One region of the Methylobacterium sp. J-001 genome, then DNA from elsewhere that is predicted to be linked to it. Evidence: predicted binding sites of a transcription regulator. Region 1 holds the regulator's gene; each other region holds the start of a gene.
What was found. Region 1 encodes LexA, which represses DNA repair genes until DNA is damaged. Its sites were predicted from a motif close to TGTTCNNNNTGTGTTCNG; they were not measured.
Positions count from the first base shown of each region.

Region 2: MKK65_RS27415 (ImuA family protein) is a predicted target of LexA. The motif match lies at 3,127-3,144, and genes of this name have one in related genera.
Region 3: dinB (DNA polymerase IV) is a predicted target of LexA. The motif match lies at 2,543-2,560, and genes of this name have one in related genera.

Region 1 is NZ_JAKSYN010000094.1:86,186-91,180, forward strand. Features, by position in the region: gene MKK65_RS10525 (NRAMP family divalent metal transporter) at 1-242, opposite strand, end outside; gene MKK65_RS10530 (hypothetical protein) at 325-540, shown strand; gene MKK65_RS10535 (hypothetical protein) at 578-1,030, opposite strand; gene MKK65_RS10540 (biliverdin-producing heme oxygenase) at 1,202-1,699, opposite strand; gene lexA (transcriptional repressor LexA) at 2,096-2,815, shown strand; partial or broken gene MKK65_RS10550 (ComEC/Rec2 family competence protein) at 2,809-4,230, opposite strand; gene MKK65_RS10555 (recombinase family protein) at 4,290-4,995, shown strand, end outside.
Region 2 is NZ_JAKSYN010000210.1:7,025-12,019, reverse strand. Features, by position in the region: gene MKK65_RS27430 (MDR family MFS transporter) at 1-272, opposite strand, end outside; gene MKK65_RS27425 (TIGR03862 family flavoprotein) at 545-1,774, shown strand; gene MKK65_RS27420 (collagen-like protein) at 2,094-2,942, opposite strand; gene MKK65_RS27415 (ImuA family protein) at 3,174-3,953, shown strand; gene MKK65_RS27410 (DUF6504 family protein) at 3,880-4,995, shown strand, end outside.
Region 3 is NZ_JAKSYN010000029.1:82,308-87,302, reverse strand. Features, by position in the region: gene pabB (aminodeoxychorismate synthase component I) at 1-731, opposite strand, end outside; gene rimO (30S ribosomal protein S12 methylthiotransferase RimO) at 1,114-2,466, shown strand; gene dinB (DNA polymerase IV) at 2,584-3,666, shown strand; gene MKK65_RS02910 (hypothetical protein) at 3,785-4,018, shown strand; gene MKK65_RS02905 (hypothetical protein) at 4,061-4,261, opposite strand; gene pncA (bifunctional nicotinamidase/pyrazinamidase) at 4,357-4,983, opposite strand; gene MKK65_RS02895 (quinone oxidoreductase family protein) at 4,980-4,995, opposite strand, start outside.

The DNA of each region.
Region 1 (4,995 bases):
CGGATCAGCTCTCCGTGGCCACGACCGGTCGCGGTCCCCAGGCGGACCGTCAGCTCCTGAACGATGTACAGGATTGGTACGAGCAGGATCTGCAGCAGCAGCAGGGAGTAACCCCACCGGGCACCACTCTGTGCCGCCGTTATGAGGCTGCCGACATCCGTATCGGCGAGCATCACGACGAGACCGGGGCCGGCGGTCTTGAGGAAGGTGGACAGGCGAGGCAGGGAAGCGGCGTTCGGCACGGCTCAGGAACAGTCCCGAGCGAGGGCCGTTCCGGCGGGAGCCTGCGGCGTTTTTTCAGGTCCGGCGGGCGGGAGAGAAGTGATGGCGGAGAGCACGGATCGAGGAGGCGGCTGGAGCCTTCAGGCGAGCGCCGTGCCGGACGGGGTGCGGCTCGAACTGGCCTTGGCCGATCTCGGCGGCGGCCCGGTTACGGCAGCGATCGTGCTGGATCGGTCGGAGGCCCGCGCCTTCGCCCGAGCCCTGCTGGCTGCCGCCGGCGACGCGGCCGAGCGCACCTTTCCCAAGCCCGGCTCTTGACGATCGATCTCAGGCCGGGCGCCGCTGGCTCGGATCCCTATTGGACGAAGCCCGGATTGCGGCCGGGCAATCGCGGCACCACCGTGCCCCGCTTCTCGATCGGCCCGTCGCAGGCATAGGCGAATTCGCTCTTCTGCGGATCGAACACGGTCTCGCCGGTGATCCGGCAATCCTCGCGCACGGTCTCGTCGAGATAGGCACGGGCAGCGGTGCGAAACCGCGTCACCCGGCTTGCCGCCGGATCGGGATCGATCCGCACGTCGCTCAGGTTGCAGCCGGCATATTCCCGCAGGGCGTTGGAGACGATCAGCATCCGGCGGATCTGCCGATTGTCGTAGACTTCGTAGGGTTCCTTGCAGCCGATGGTCACGACCTGCGGCGTGAGTGCGACGTAGTTCCGCGAGATATACGAGAACCCGGTGGTGCAGCCGGCCAGCCCCAGGCCGACGGTCACCAAGCCGATGGGCAGCAGAGCCGCGCGCCGTCGCATCCTCGTCATCCCAAGCCCAATTCCAGCCCCGTCGCGAAGCCGACGCCCGGCGGAAGCACCGTGGTGCATTGAAACGGCCCCGCTTGACCAGTCAATGCGTTTGTCGCCCCGAACGGCTTGGCGCACGCAAGCGGTCCGCGTTGTTGCGACGGGCCATTGGATGGCGCAGCCTCAGTCGCCGAACGCATCGCCAACCAGACGATGCACGTAACGGAACGCCTCCGTCGCCCCGGCTGCGGCGCGTGCCTCGCCGTCGGCCGCGAGCGCGATCCGGTCGAGGGCCGTCGTGAATTGCCGCCAGTGCAGCCCCCGGCCATCCGGATGCCCGGCGAGGTGGCGGGCGCCGTGGGTCTCTGAAAGGCCGAGCTTCCGGGCTTCCTTGAGCAGGATGGCCGCGCCGAGATTCGAGCCTTCGGCGACATAGAGCCAACCGAGGCCGGCCGCGGGATCGATCGCGTCCCCGCGCGGCCCGGGCTCGTCGAGGACCCGGCCGGTTACGTCGCACAGGTCCTGCGTGATCAGCGCAAGACGGCGCCTTCCGTCGAGGTCGGGCAGGACGGGCCCGAGCGCGCCGTCGTGATAGAGCGGATCGACCCGTGCGTGAAAGCGGTATTGGACCTGGAGGAACAGCGCGTACCGCTCGAGACTCGCGAAAGGCTGGCCCGCCATGACGCGCCGGTCGAGCTGATCATGGGCCGCCGCGGTCGCAGACCGCAGGCGCTTTACGCGGCTACCTGCTTCGACCGTATCGGATGTTGAAACGTCCATGCGACCCATGTCTTGCATTCGGCACCCGGTCATCCACCGTGGTCGAGGCGCATTCTGCCCAGGTTGAGGGGGCCCTTGCCGTCCGGCGCGAACCTTCATAGCGTTCCGACTATCCGATGCGATTCAGGTCACCGTGAGGCCGAGTGGCAGACTGCGCAGGCTCGCGCGTCGGAGCGCCCCGGCCCATCAAGCTTGGCCGGATGAGGCTTGCAGAACACTTGCGGAACGTTTAACGTGTTCGTGATTTGTTTCTGAGGCCGCGTCGATGCGGTCCGCCAAGCCGCGAGTCCCCCGTCGATGCTCACGCGCAAGCAATTGGACCTCCTGCGTTTCATTCAGAGCCGCATGCAGGAATGCGGCGTCCCTCCCTCGTTCGACGAGATGAAGGATGCCCTCGATCTGAAGTCCAAGTCGGGCATCCACCGGCTGATCACGGCCCTGGAGGAGCGCGGCTTCCTGCGGCGCCTGCCGAACCGGGCTCGGGCCATCGAGGTGATCCGCATCCCAGAGAGCCTGTCCCAGCCTGCCGCGCCGCCCGCAGAGCCCCGCCGCTTCACCCCCAGCGTGGTCGAAGGCGGCAAGTCCAAGCTGCCGGCCCAGCCCCCGACAACCCGGATGATCGACGACGGCGGACGCGCCATCTCGATTCCCGTGATGGGCCGGATCGCGGCCGGTACGCCGGTCTCGGCGATCCAGAACCAGAGCCACGCCATCACCATGTCGCCGGACTTCCTGGCCGGTGGCGAGCATTACGCCCTCGAAGTGCGTGGCGACTCGATGGTCGATGCCGGCATCCTCGACGGCGACCTCGTGGTGATCCGCAAGCAGGACACGGCCAACACCGGCGACATCATCGTGGCCTTGATCGACGACGAGGAGGCCACGCTGAAGCGCCTGCGCCGTCGCGGCTCCTCGATCGCCCTGGAGGCCGCCAACCCGGCTTACGAGACCCGCGTTCTGGGTCCCGACCGCGTCCAGATCCAGGGCCGGCTCGTCAGCCTCGTCCGCCGCTACTGAAGGGGCTCGGCCGGGACGTCGCCGGGGGTGGCATCGCCGCTGGCTGCGTCCGCCGTCGCTGGGATGGGGTCGCCGGGGCCCGCAGGCGGCTCCGGGCGCGGCGGCGGCGATGCCCCGGCCGTGGATGAAGGCCGCCACGGCATCGCGCGTCCTTGGCCACTTGCATAGCGTGCCGTGAACCCCGCGTGTTCGGCCCGAAGGGCGACAGCGCCATGGACGGCGAGAACACGCCGGTCGATCACCAGCGGCCCCGTGCAGGTCGGTGGGGCGGTAAGCCGTGTGATCAGCACGGCTGCCCGGGCGCAATCCTCCGCGAAAGCGCGCCGATCGCGGACCAGGGCGACGGCGCGCCCATCCGGCAGGCGCGTGGTGCATCCGAGCCTGTCGCATTGGCCGCCCTTCGCGGCACCGCCAATCACCGCTTTGGCCGGCCGGCCGTCGCCATCCGCCTTCAGCCATTGTTCCAGCACGAAGGCAGAGGGGCTGCCCAGCACCGACAGAGAACCGTTCGGTCCGCGGATGGCTGCGCCGCCACCCTGCCGGTCGATGTAGAGGTCGAAGCGCTCCGGCATCGCGGCGAGGCCGAGCCCGAGCAGGGCGGGCGGAAGGGCGAGCCAGCGCAGCCGTGAGACCGGGAGGGTCGCCAGGAGCAGCCCGGCCGCCAGCAGCGCCAGCGCGCCGGTGCCGAAGGCCGGCAGCACCAGCGTGGCGCGATCGAAGCCGGCGATCCATTCGGAGATCGCCAGCATGCCGCCCACCGCCTGCCCCATCAGCCACCAGACGGGTCGGTCGAGGGCGAAGGGATAGGCCAGGATCCCGATCACCGCCGCGGGCATCACCACCAGCGATACGAGCGGCAGGGTCAGGGCATTGCCGATCAGCCCGAACGGCTGGATCGTCTGGAAATGATAGGTGGCAAACGGCGCGGTGGCGATCTGCGCCACCAGCGTCGTCGCCAGGGTGCCGACCACGGCCGAGAGGCCCGAACCGACGATCCGCTCGACCCGCCCTGCCCCGGGGCGGCGGAACAGCCGTCCGTCGATCAGCCGGGCGCAGGCGATCAGCCCGGCCACCGCCCCGAACGACATCTGGAAGCTCGGTCCGAGCAGCCCCTCCGGCTCCCGCGCCAGGGCGATCAGGGCGGCCAGCGCAAGGTTGCGCATCGACAGGGCCGGCCGGTCGACCAGGATCGCCCCCAGCATGATCAGGGTCATGATCAGCGAGCGCTCGGCGGCGATGTCCCAGCCCGAGAAGGCGCAATAGGCGGTCACCCCCAGCATCGCGAACCCGGCGGCGATCTTCTTGATCGGCCAGACGAGCGCGCAATACGGCACCAGGGCGAGCAGCGCCCGCACCAGCCAGAACACCACGCCGGCGGCCAGCACCATGTGGAGCCCGGAGATGGAGACGACATGCTTGCGTGTTTACCGGCAACCGCCTAGCACTGGCAAGAGGTACGAGGCCAGGGAACGGCATGGAACGTTGGGGCACTCAGGCGGCGGAGGCCAAGCCGGCCCTGGCGTTCTCGTATCTTCGGCTGAGCTCGAAGCGTCAGGCGAACGCCGACGACCGTAAGAAGTACCGCGACGGCTTCCGACGCCAGGTGGACCTTCGAGACCGGTACCTCGCCCAGAACCCACACCTTACGCTCGACACCCGCCTCAACCTGCACGACATCGGGGTGTCCGGATTCCGAGGAGCCAACGCGGTCAACGGGCAGCTCGGCCTGTTCCTCGCCGAGATCGAGGCTGGCAGGATCCCCAGGGGCAGCTACCTGCTGGTTGAGAGTCTCGACCGGATGTCCAGGCAACAGGTCAACCGGGCCCTTGCCGTCCTCCTCGCGATCGTCAACGCGGGCATCGTCGTCGTGTCCCTCGTGGACAAGCAGGAGTTCCGCGAGGACGCACCCGCCGACCAGTTCCTCATCTCCATCATGAGCCTGTCACGGGCCCACGAGGAATCCGTGATGAAGTCGTTTCGGCTTCGGGAGACCTGGGAGCGCAAGCGCGGCAAGGCCTCGACGGAGCGGCTGACCGATCGCGTGCCGGCGTGGCTCACGGTGATCGACGGGAAGATCGGACCGAACGGCAGGAGGCCGGACGTCGTCCGGGAGATCTTCGGTTATCTCGCCGACGGATGGGGACGGGACAGGATCGCGGCGCTCCTCAATCGGCGGGGCG
Region 2 (4,995 bases), on a different contig from region 1:
TGGATGTCGGACAGCTTGCCGTAGAGCGGCGTCACCGCCGTGGAGGCCAGCAGGTAGGCCGTGACGATCCAGGGGAGGTTTGCGGCATCGCCGAGAGCGAGCCCGATGGTCGGCATCGCGGTGGCCACGATGGTCTGGTCGAGGGCCGCGAGCAGCATCGCGGTCATCAGGCCGAACACGATCGCGCGGATCTCGAGGGGGCTGAGGCGCTCCCGGGCGGCGGCGGGGGCTGGCTGCGCCTGGATCCCGGTGACGGCGATGGGAGGGCCCACGTATCTTGACCTTTGGTCCGAGCTGCACGGCCGTCCGCCTCCGTGTGGAATGGACAGCTCGGCGAGAGGGATAAGTGCGCCGACGGCCCTCGGATACGAAGGTCGTCCATCTCCGCGAGGCGGAGAACGGAGAAGAACCTATCTGTGTCGCATTTTGGTTCCTACAGCTTCACGGGTGAACCTGCACGGCGCGTAGCGCACGCCTTTGCGTCCCGCCTCCTCCCAGCCCTTCCGGCTTGACAGGCAGAGGCGGTCTGCCCCTCTCCAGGCGGATGCCGGACGACACACACAACATCGCCCAAGAGGTGACCATCGTGGGCGGCGGGCCGGCCGGGCTGGCTGCGGCCGAGGTGCTGGCGCAGGCCGGCCGTGCGGTCACGGTCTACGACCGGATGCCGTCGGTGGGCCGCAAGCTGCTGATCGCCGGGCGCGGCGGCCTCAACCTCACCCACAGCGAGCCGCGCGCGGATTTCCTGGCCCGCTACCATCCCGCCGGCCATCTCGACGCGGCCATCGCGGCCTTCCCCCCGGAGGCGCTGCGGGATTGGTGCGCGGAACTCGGCGAGCCCACCTTCGTGGGGTCGAGCGGGCGGGTGTTCCCGACGAGCTTCAAGGCGTTGCCACTGCTGCGGGCCTGGCTGACGCGGCTCGACCGGCTCGGCGTCCGGATCCGCACCCGCCATCGGCTCACGGCGATCGCCGAGGGGTCTTTTCATTTCGAGACGCCCGATGGCGCGGTCGAGATCCGGCCCCGGGCAGCCCTGCTGGCGCTCGGTGGGGCGAGCTGGCCGCGGCTCGGCTCGGACGGGCGCTGGGTGCCGCTCCTCGAAGGGCTGGGCGTGGAGGTCGCGCCCCTGGAGCCGGCCAATGCCGGCTTCGCGGTGGCGTGGTCCGACCTGTTCCGGGAGCGGTTTGCCGGCGCGCCCCTCAAGCGGGTGGCACTCGCCTGCGACGGCACGGCCGTGCGGGGCGAGGCGGTGATCACCCAGACCGGGATCGAGGGCGGAGCGGTCTACGCCCTGTCGCGCGTCCTGCGCACGGCGATCACCGCGCGGGGAAGCGCCCGCCTGATCGTCGACCTGCGTCCCGACCTGACCCGGGACGCTTTGGCCCGCCGCCTCGCCGAGGCGCGGCCGGGGGATTCGACCGCGACCCGTCTGCGCAAGGCCGCGGGGCTCTCGCCGGTGGCCGCGGGCCTGCTGCGCGAGGCGGCCGGTGCCCTTCCGGCCGAGCCCGAGGCGCTGGCCGGGCTGATCAAGGCCGCGCCCCTCGACCTCGTCGGCTCGGCCCCGATCGAGCGGGCGATCTCGACGGCCGGCGGGGTGCTCCTCGACGCCCTCGACGGCCGCGCCATGCTGCGCGCCCGCCCGGGCCTGTTCCTGGCCGGCGAGATGCTCGACTGGGAGGCCCCGACCGGCGGCTACCTGCTCCAGGGCGCCTTCGCGGGCGGCCGGGCCGCCGCCGCCGGGATGCTGGACTGGCTGCACGAGACCGGCGGCTGATCGGGGCCGCTCCTATCGGGTTTCCGATCGTTTGCACGGTGGCGCAGGTTTTAGCCTTCACTCGGGCGTGCAGGCGGAATTCCCCTCGCCCCGCTTGCGGGGAGAGGGCTCCGGCGACCTCGTCGTCGCCGGAGCGAGGCGGCAGCCGAGGGTGACGGGGCGGTTCAGGACGCGCGTCCTGAACCGCCCCGTCACCGCCGCTTCGGCTGCGCCTCTTGCTTCCCGCACGGACGACGAGGTCCCTGCGGGCCTCTCCCCGCATGCGGGGAGAGGGGTGAGCTCACGGCCTTCGAGAGTAAGAACGTGCCACCCGCTGCCATCACGGCCGGGTGCAGAACCCGACGATCCCCGAGGCTTCCGCCGGGCAGGTAGCGCCCTCCCCGTCATAGACCGGGGTGCCGGCCTTGAGGCAGTGGGCGGTGACCAGAAACTCCTCGGCCGGGCAGGTGACGGTGCAGCCGCCCGCGCAGTCGGACTTGCGCACGGCCCGGAGGGCGGACGCGCCGGCCTCGCCCTTTGGCCCTGCCGCGCCGACCGGGCCGGGCTCGCCCTTGATTCCGACATCGCCCTTGGGGCCTGGCTCACCCCTCGGTCCCGGCTCGCCCTGGACCCCGGCTTCGCCCTTGGGGCCCTGATCCCCTTTGGGACCCTGATCCCCCTTGGGGCCCGGGATGCCCGGAGCGCCCGGCTCACCCTTGGGGCCCTGATCGCCCTTCGGGCCCGGCTCACCCTTCAGACCCGCCTCCCCGGGCGGTCCCGCGGCACCCTGAGGGCCGGGCGGGCCCGGGGGACCCTCGGCGGCGCAGTTGGCGACCACGGCCTCGCGCTCGTCCGGCTCGGCCTTGAGGGTCACTACGCAGGTCGGCGGCCGGTAGGGCACCCGGAAGGTGAAGCGCCCGCGCCGGTCGGCCTGGATCGAGATGTCGTCGTCCAGGACCACGATCGCCCCGGGCTTGCGCACCGAGCCCGAGATCCGCAGGTCGCCGGCCTCGATCCGGGCGTCGTAGATCATGATCGGCTGGCTTGGGACCGGGGCCTGCCGGGGTCTCGGCCTGGCTTGGCGCGGGCGTGGCTCGGAGGATGGGGCGGGGCCGGGATCGGACGGCTGCTGGGCGAAGGCCGCTCCGGAGAGGGCGAGCAGGATCGTCAAGGCGAGGGCTGGGCGCATGCTCGGACCGTGTCCGCCGCGTCTGGCGCGCGGCCACCGACTTGTGGTCCCGGGCCGTGGAGACGGTCAACCGTGGCTTTGGTCGCGGGCGGCCCGGCCGATTCCACAGGCGTCCACATTCATCCACAGGCCAAGCCGCTGCCCCAGCGTCCGATTCCGCGACCCCACGGAATCGGTTTGAACATGTTCCTGTTATGTTCCTATCGTCCGGCATGATCGGAGCACGCGGAGATGGGGCCGGACCCTGCGAACCAGACCGGGCGGGATCCCGCTTTGGGAAGCCCCCGGGAGCGGCTGGCGGCCCTGCGGGCGCGCCTCGCGGGTCCGGGCGGCCCGGCGGCCCCGCCCCCAGTCCTGCCCTTGGGACTGCCGGCGATCGACGCACACCTGCCCGGCGGCGGCCTGGCGCTCGGGCCGCCGCACGAGATTGCCCCGATGGAGCCTGCGGACGCCGTCGCAGCCCTGGGTTTCGCCCTGGCGCTCTGTGCCGGCCGGCTTGCCCGGACGCAAGGTGCGGCGCTGATCGCCGCGGCGCCGAACCAGTCCCTGCCCCACGGCCATGGATTGGCCGGTCTCGGCCTCGATCCGGCCCGGTTGCTGCTGCTGGAAGCAGGCAGCGACGCGGAGGTGTTTCGCGCGCTCGAGGCGGCGCTCCACGCCCGGGCCCTGCCGGTGCTGGTCGGCCTACTGGCGGACGGCCTGCCGTTGAAGCCGGGCCGGCGCCTGCAACTCGCTGCCGAAGGCGACGCGCCGCCGCTCCTGCTGATCCTCCGGCCCGCCGAGGCCGGGCTGCCCAACGGCGCCGCCACCCGCTGGCGGATCGCCTCGGCTCCGGCCGCCCGGGACCGGTTCGGGACCCTGGACAACCCGCGCTGGCAGGTGCGGCTCGAGCGATGCCGCAACGGCCGCGGTGGCGACTGGCTTCTGGAGTGGGACCATGCCGCGCATCGTCTGCGTCTGCCTGAGCCACTGGCCCGTGACGCGGCTGCGGCGGGCCGGTCTCGCGCCTGACCGGGGCCCGCTCGCGGTGGCGGCCGAGGGGCCCGGTGGCCTGCGGCTCCTTGCCGTCGATCCGGAGGCGTCCGCCCTGGGCTTGAGGCCCGGCGAGCTCCTGGGCCGGGTCCGGGCGCGGGTCGGCGTGCCGATCCAAGTCTACCCCGCCGATGCCGAATCCGATCGGTCCGCGCTCCTGCGGCTCTGCCGGTGGGCGGAGGGCTACGCCCCGGTGGTGGCACCGTTCGGGCCGGCCGAGGCGGCGGACGGGTTTTACGTCGACATCGCCGGGGCGAGCCACCTGCGCGGCGGCGAGGGGCCGCTCGTGGACGATCTGGCCGGGCGTCTGGCGCGGTCGAAGATTCCCGCCCGGATCGCGCTGGCCGACACCCCCGGCGGCGCCTTCGCGCTGGCCCGCCACGGAGCTGCCGACCGGGTGGTCGTGCCCCCCGGTGAGGCCGCCCAGGCCCTGGGGGCGCTGCCCGTGGAGGCCCTGCGCCTCGATCCCGGCACGGTCTCGGGCCTGCGGCGGCTCGGCCTGCGCCGGGTCGGCGAAGTCGATGCCCTGGCCCGGGGGCCGCTGGCCCGCCGCTTCGGCGAGGCCCTGCTGCTCCGCCTCGATCAGGCGATGGGTCGGCGTCCGGAGCCCCTGGCGCCGCTCACCGAGGAGGCCGCGTACCGGGCCGCCCGGGGCTTCCTCGACCCGATCGGTCGGCAATCGGACATTGTGATCACCGCCCGGCTGCTGATGGCGGAGATCGCCCCCCGGCTGGAGCGGGACGGGGTCGGCGCCTGTGCGCTACGCCTCGTGCTGCACCGGGTCGACGGGGTGATGCGCGTCCTCGATCTCGGCCTGTCCCGGCCCGAGCGTTGCCCCGAGCGCGTCGCCGCCCTGGTCTCCCTGCGCCTCGACCGCCTCGGCGCCGGTCTCGATGCCGGCTTCGGCTTCGAGACCGTGGACCTGACCGTCACGGTGGCCGGCGCCCTGTCGGCCCGCCAGACGGAACTCGGCGCGGCGCCCCAAGGGGACGGGATCGGCTTCCTGGCCGATGCCCTGGCG
Region 3 (4,995 bases), on a different contig from region 1:
AGGCGCCGGTAGAGCGCGAACGGGTCGAAGCCCGCCGGCAGGTCGGCGCTGAAGCGCTGGGCGATATTGGCCTGGTAGATGTCGCCGGCCCGGATATAGGCACGAACCTTTTCGACCGCGTTTTCATAAGTTTGTCGGTCGAAGTTCGAGCGCCACGCGAGGTTTTTTGTGGGTTGGGGCGGTGTCTCCGCCGGTCCGGCTTCCGTGCCGAGCCGGTCGGCGAAGGCGGCGAGCCGTGCCTCGGCCCGCGCCTGCCGGGCCGCCGGCTCGGTCTCAGGGAAGCCGGTGGCGACGAGCCGGCAGGTGCCGGCGGCGTGGTCGATCACCACCACCGTGTCGTAGAGATTGAACGCGCTATCGTCGGTGAGCCCCGCCCGCCGGGAAGGGGCCGCGACCCGCTCGAGCTGCGCACCGAGATCGTAGGCAAGATAGCCGATGGCGCCCCCCGGGAACGGGATCTCCGGATCGGGCTTGACTCGGTAGGGCGCCAGGCAGGCCCGCAACGCCGCGAACGGCCCGCCCGGGACCGGACGCCCGTCCAAAGTCGCGCGCCCGTCGCGGAACCGGAAGCGGGCGAACGGGTCGGCGGCCACGATCGAGTGCCGGCCGAGCGCGTCGTGCCGCATGGCGCTGTCGAGGAAGGCGAGATCCGGCAGGGGCCGCAGCCGGGCGGCGGCCGCGACGGGATCGACGAAGGGGATCTCTCGGGTCCAGATCTCTTGGGTCCACATGACCGGGTTCGGGCTGCTGTCCTCTGAGGGCACGCGCCCCGCGCGCTGCCGTTGCACAGGCGATGCCGCGGGGAAAGCGGCAGTTCCGCGCAAGGTCGCGCCCGTCGCGGGCGGTCGGGACCCGTCCCGGGCGTGGGAAAAGGCCGGCAGGACCTGATGTTGGATCTCAGGACCCGCCGGCAAAGCCCTGCAAACAGCCAAGTTTCGATCGTGGCGCCAGCCTCCCGCGTCGGGCCGGGCACCCCTGCGGCGGCCGGTCTCGCGCGGGCGCGTTAGAACCGCTATAGGGACGCGATCCCGAACGCCTGTCCTCGCGCGCCGTGCGACCCGATCCACCGGCTGCACGCGAGGGTGGCGTCCGACCCGTCTTCCGAATGCGACCATGACCGCAACCGCCACGCCCGCCCCTCAGGGAGCCACCCCCGGGGCCGCCCCAAAGATCTCGTTCGTGTCGCTGGGCTGCCCTAAGGCGCTGGTCGATTCCGAGCGGATCCTCACGCATCTGCGCGCGGAGGGCTACGAGCTGGCCCGCCGCCACGACGGGGCGGACGTGGTGATCGTCAACACCTGCGGGTTCCTGGATTCCGCCAAGGCGGAATCGCTCTCGGCGATCGGCGAGGCCATGGCCGAGAACGGCCGGGTGATCGTCACCGGCTGCATGGGCGCGCAGCCCGAGGAGATCCGCGCGAAATACCCGGACCTGCTCGCGGTGACCGGGCCGCAGGCCTACGAATCCGTGGTGGCGGCGGTCCACGAGGCGGTGCCCCCCGCCCACGACCCGTTCCTCGACCTGGTGCCGCCGCAGGGGATCAAGCTCACCCCGCGCCACTACGCCTACCTGAAGATTTCGGAGGGCTGCAGCAACCGCTGCAGCTTCTGCATCATCCCGAGCTTGCGCGGGAACCTCGTCAGCCGCCCGGCCGGCGACGTGCTGCGCGAGGCCGAGAAGCTGGTCAGAGCCGGCGTGAAGGAGCTGCTGGTCGTCTCGCAGGATACCAGCGCCTACGGGGTCGATGTCCGCTACAGTGAGAGCCCGTGGCGCGACCGGAGCGTGCGGGCGAAGTTCTACGACCTCACCAAGGAGCTCGGCGAGCTCGGGGCCTGGGTGCGGCTGCACTACGTCTACCCCTACCCGCACGTGGACGAGGTCATCCCGCTGATGGCCGAGGGCAAGGTGCTTCCCTATCTCGACATGCCGCTCCAGCACGCCAGCCCCTCCGTGCTCAAGCGCATGCGCCGGCCGGGCAACCAGGAGCGTCAGCTCGACCGGATCCGCAGCTGGCGGCAGACCTGCCCGGATCTCGCGATCCGCTCGACCTTCATCGTCGGCTTCCCCGGCGAGACCGAGGCCGAGTTCGAGGAGCTGCTGGCCTGGCTGCAGGAGGCCAAGCTCGATCGCGTCGGCTGCTTCGAATACGAGCCGGTCGCCGGCGCCACCGCCAACGCGCTGGGCGACCTCGTGCCGCCGGAGCTCAAGGCCGAGCGCAAGCGCCGGTTCATGGAGACGCAGAACGCGATCTCGCTCCGGCTCCAGCGGGCCAAGGTCGGCAAACGGCTGGCCATGATCGTCGATTCCGTCGAGGGCGGGATCGCCAAGGGCCGGTCGAAGGCCGACGCCCCGGAGATCGACGGCAATGTTCACGCCGCCTTCCGGCGCCCGGTGCGGCCCGGCGACATCGTCACCGTCAAGATCGACCGGGCCGACGCCTACGACCTCTACGGCAGCGTGACCTGATTTTTTGGGACTTCGCCTGATCCCCTGTGCGCTGCGTTACCGGATCGGTTGACCCGGGCAGCCGGTCCTGATTCTTTGGAACATATCAGGAACTTCAGCTGAGCCCCCGAGGCGGCGATGGATCCGGAGGTCGCCCTCCGAAAAATCATCCATATCGACATGGACGCGTTCTACGCCTCCGTGGAGGAGCGGGATGAACCGTCCTTGCGCGGGCTGCCGCTGGCTGTCGGCGGCTCGCGCGAGCGCGGCGTGGTGATGGCCGCGAGCTACGCGGCGCGGAAGTTCGGCGTCCGCTCGGCCATGCCGTCGGCCACCGCCCGGCGGCTCTGCCCGGACCTGCTGTTCGTGAAGCCGCGCTTCGAGGTCTACCGGGCGGTCTCCGAGGAGATCCGGGCCGTGTTCGCCCGGCACACGCCGGTGATCGAGCCGGTCGCCCTGGACGAGGCCTATCTCGACGTCACCGAGAATCTCCTGGGCCTTCCGACGGCGACCGCGGTCGCCAAGGCGATCCGGGCCGAGATCTTGGAGCGCACCGGCCTCGTCGCCTCGGCCGGGGTCTCGTACAACAAATTCCTGGCCAAGGTCGCCTCCGACTACCGCAAGCCCGACGCGCTGTTCGTCATCACCCCGTCCATGGGGCTGGATTTCGTCGCCGCCCTGCCGATCGGCCGGTTCCACGGGGTCGGGCCGGTGACCGAGGCGAAGATGAAGCGGCTCGGCATCGAGACCGGGGCGGATCTCCGCGCCTGGGATCTCGACCGCCTGCGCGAGACCTTCGGATCGGCGGGCGCCTATTACCACGCAGTCGCCCGGGGGTTCGACCAGCGGCCGGTCCGCGCCCATCGGGTGCGCAAGTCGATCGGGGCGGAGACGACCTTCTCGGAGGATACCGCCGCTTTCGACGTCCTGGCGGGGCGGCTCGCGCCCCTGTTCGACAAGGTCTGGGCCGGGGCCGACGTCAAGGGGATGCGCGCCCGGACCGTGACCCTGAAGCTCAAGTTCTCGGATTTCGCGCAGGTCACCCGGGCGAAGTCGCTCTCCGTCCCAGTGGCCGACCGGGCCGCCCTCGAACGGATCGGCCTGGACCTGCTCGCCGGCCTGTTTCCCCTCCGGCGCAGCGCGCGGCTGATCGGGATCGCGCTCTCGGGCTTCGAGCAGGGAGAGAAGGCGGAACCGCTGCAGCTCGGGCTGGGGCTCTGATCCGGCGCGGCGGGCGGCTGGGTGCGACGCCGCACGTCGGCTGCGACCCATCAACCACAGGTGGGAGCCATCCGGTGCGGCCGGGATTGCCGCACATCGCACGAACCGAGAGCCCCCCATGTCGAAGAACACGTCGCTGGCCCTAACCGCCGCCCTGCTGCTGAGCGTTCCGGCAGGCGCCGCCCATGCCGACAGCACCGCCTCGTTCGGCGCCGCCAACGCGGCGCTGTTGCGAGGCTACACCGCGAGCCCGCCGCAGCTCTACCTGTCCTCGGGCGGCCCCGGCACCGGCTTCCTCGCCGGCGGGATCGCCGCGCCGCAGCGGCCGAAGGCGCCGGCCCGCGCCCGCTGACGGGACGCCGCCCGGGCCGGACAGGCCCGGGCTTCTCTCTTCTTACGCGTTCTTGCGCGGGCGGTGGTTCGGGTCGATGCCGCCATCCGTCTTGGTCTCGTTCTCGACGTCGCCCTCGAAGGTCGAGTCGGCCTCCAAATCTTCCGGGTCGGCGCCGCTCATGCCCTTGGACGTGCCAATCCCGGGATTGCCCTTGAGATCGGCATCGGTCGGGGTCTCGGTCTTCGGGTGCTTGGATGACATCGCCTGATTCCTGATCGGGTCTCGGAGCCGAGCCAACGCGCCGAGCCCCGGGCGGTCGCCCGGCGGGCATGCGGCGGTTCGCCTCCCGGGGGCCGTCAGGCGATCGCGGCGGATTCGATCCGGCGCACCCCGGCGGCCTCCATCCGGGTCCAGGCCGCGGCCACCGACCCGTCGAGGTCGATCCCCCGCACCGCATCCGCCGCCACCCACACGTCGAAGCCGGCTTCGCGGGCGTCGAGCGCGCTCCAGAGCACGCAGAAATCGGTGGCGAACCCGCACAGGACGACGCGAGTGATGCCGCGCTCGGCGAGCGCCCCGGCGAGCCCGGTGCGGGTGTTGCGGTCTGCCTCCAGAAACGCCGAGTAGCTGTCGACGCGCGGGTCCAGGCCCTTGCGGACCACCAGGCTCGCCCGGTCGGTGGCCAGCCCCGGCGCGAAGCCCGCCCCCGGGCTGCCCTGGACGCAGTGCCGGGGCCACAGCACCTGCGGCCCGTAGGGCAGCGCCACCGTTTCGAACGGAACCCGCCCCGGATGGGTGTCGGCGAAGGAGACATGATCGGCCGGATGCCAATCCTGCATCAGCGCCACGTGCCGGAATTTTCGCTGGAGCGCGTTGATCGGCGCGACCACCGCGTCGCCGTCCCGGACGGGGAGAGCCCCGCCCGGTAGGAAATCGACCTGCACGTCGATGACGAGGAGCAGGTCGGCGGCGCCGGGTGTCACGGCAGCATCACG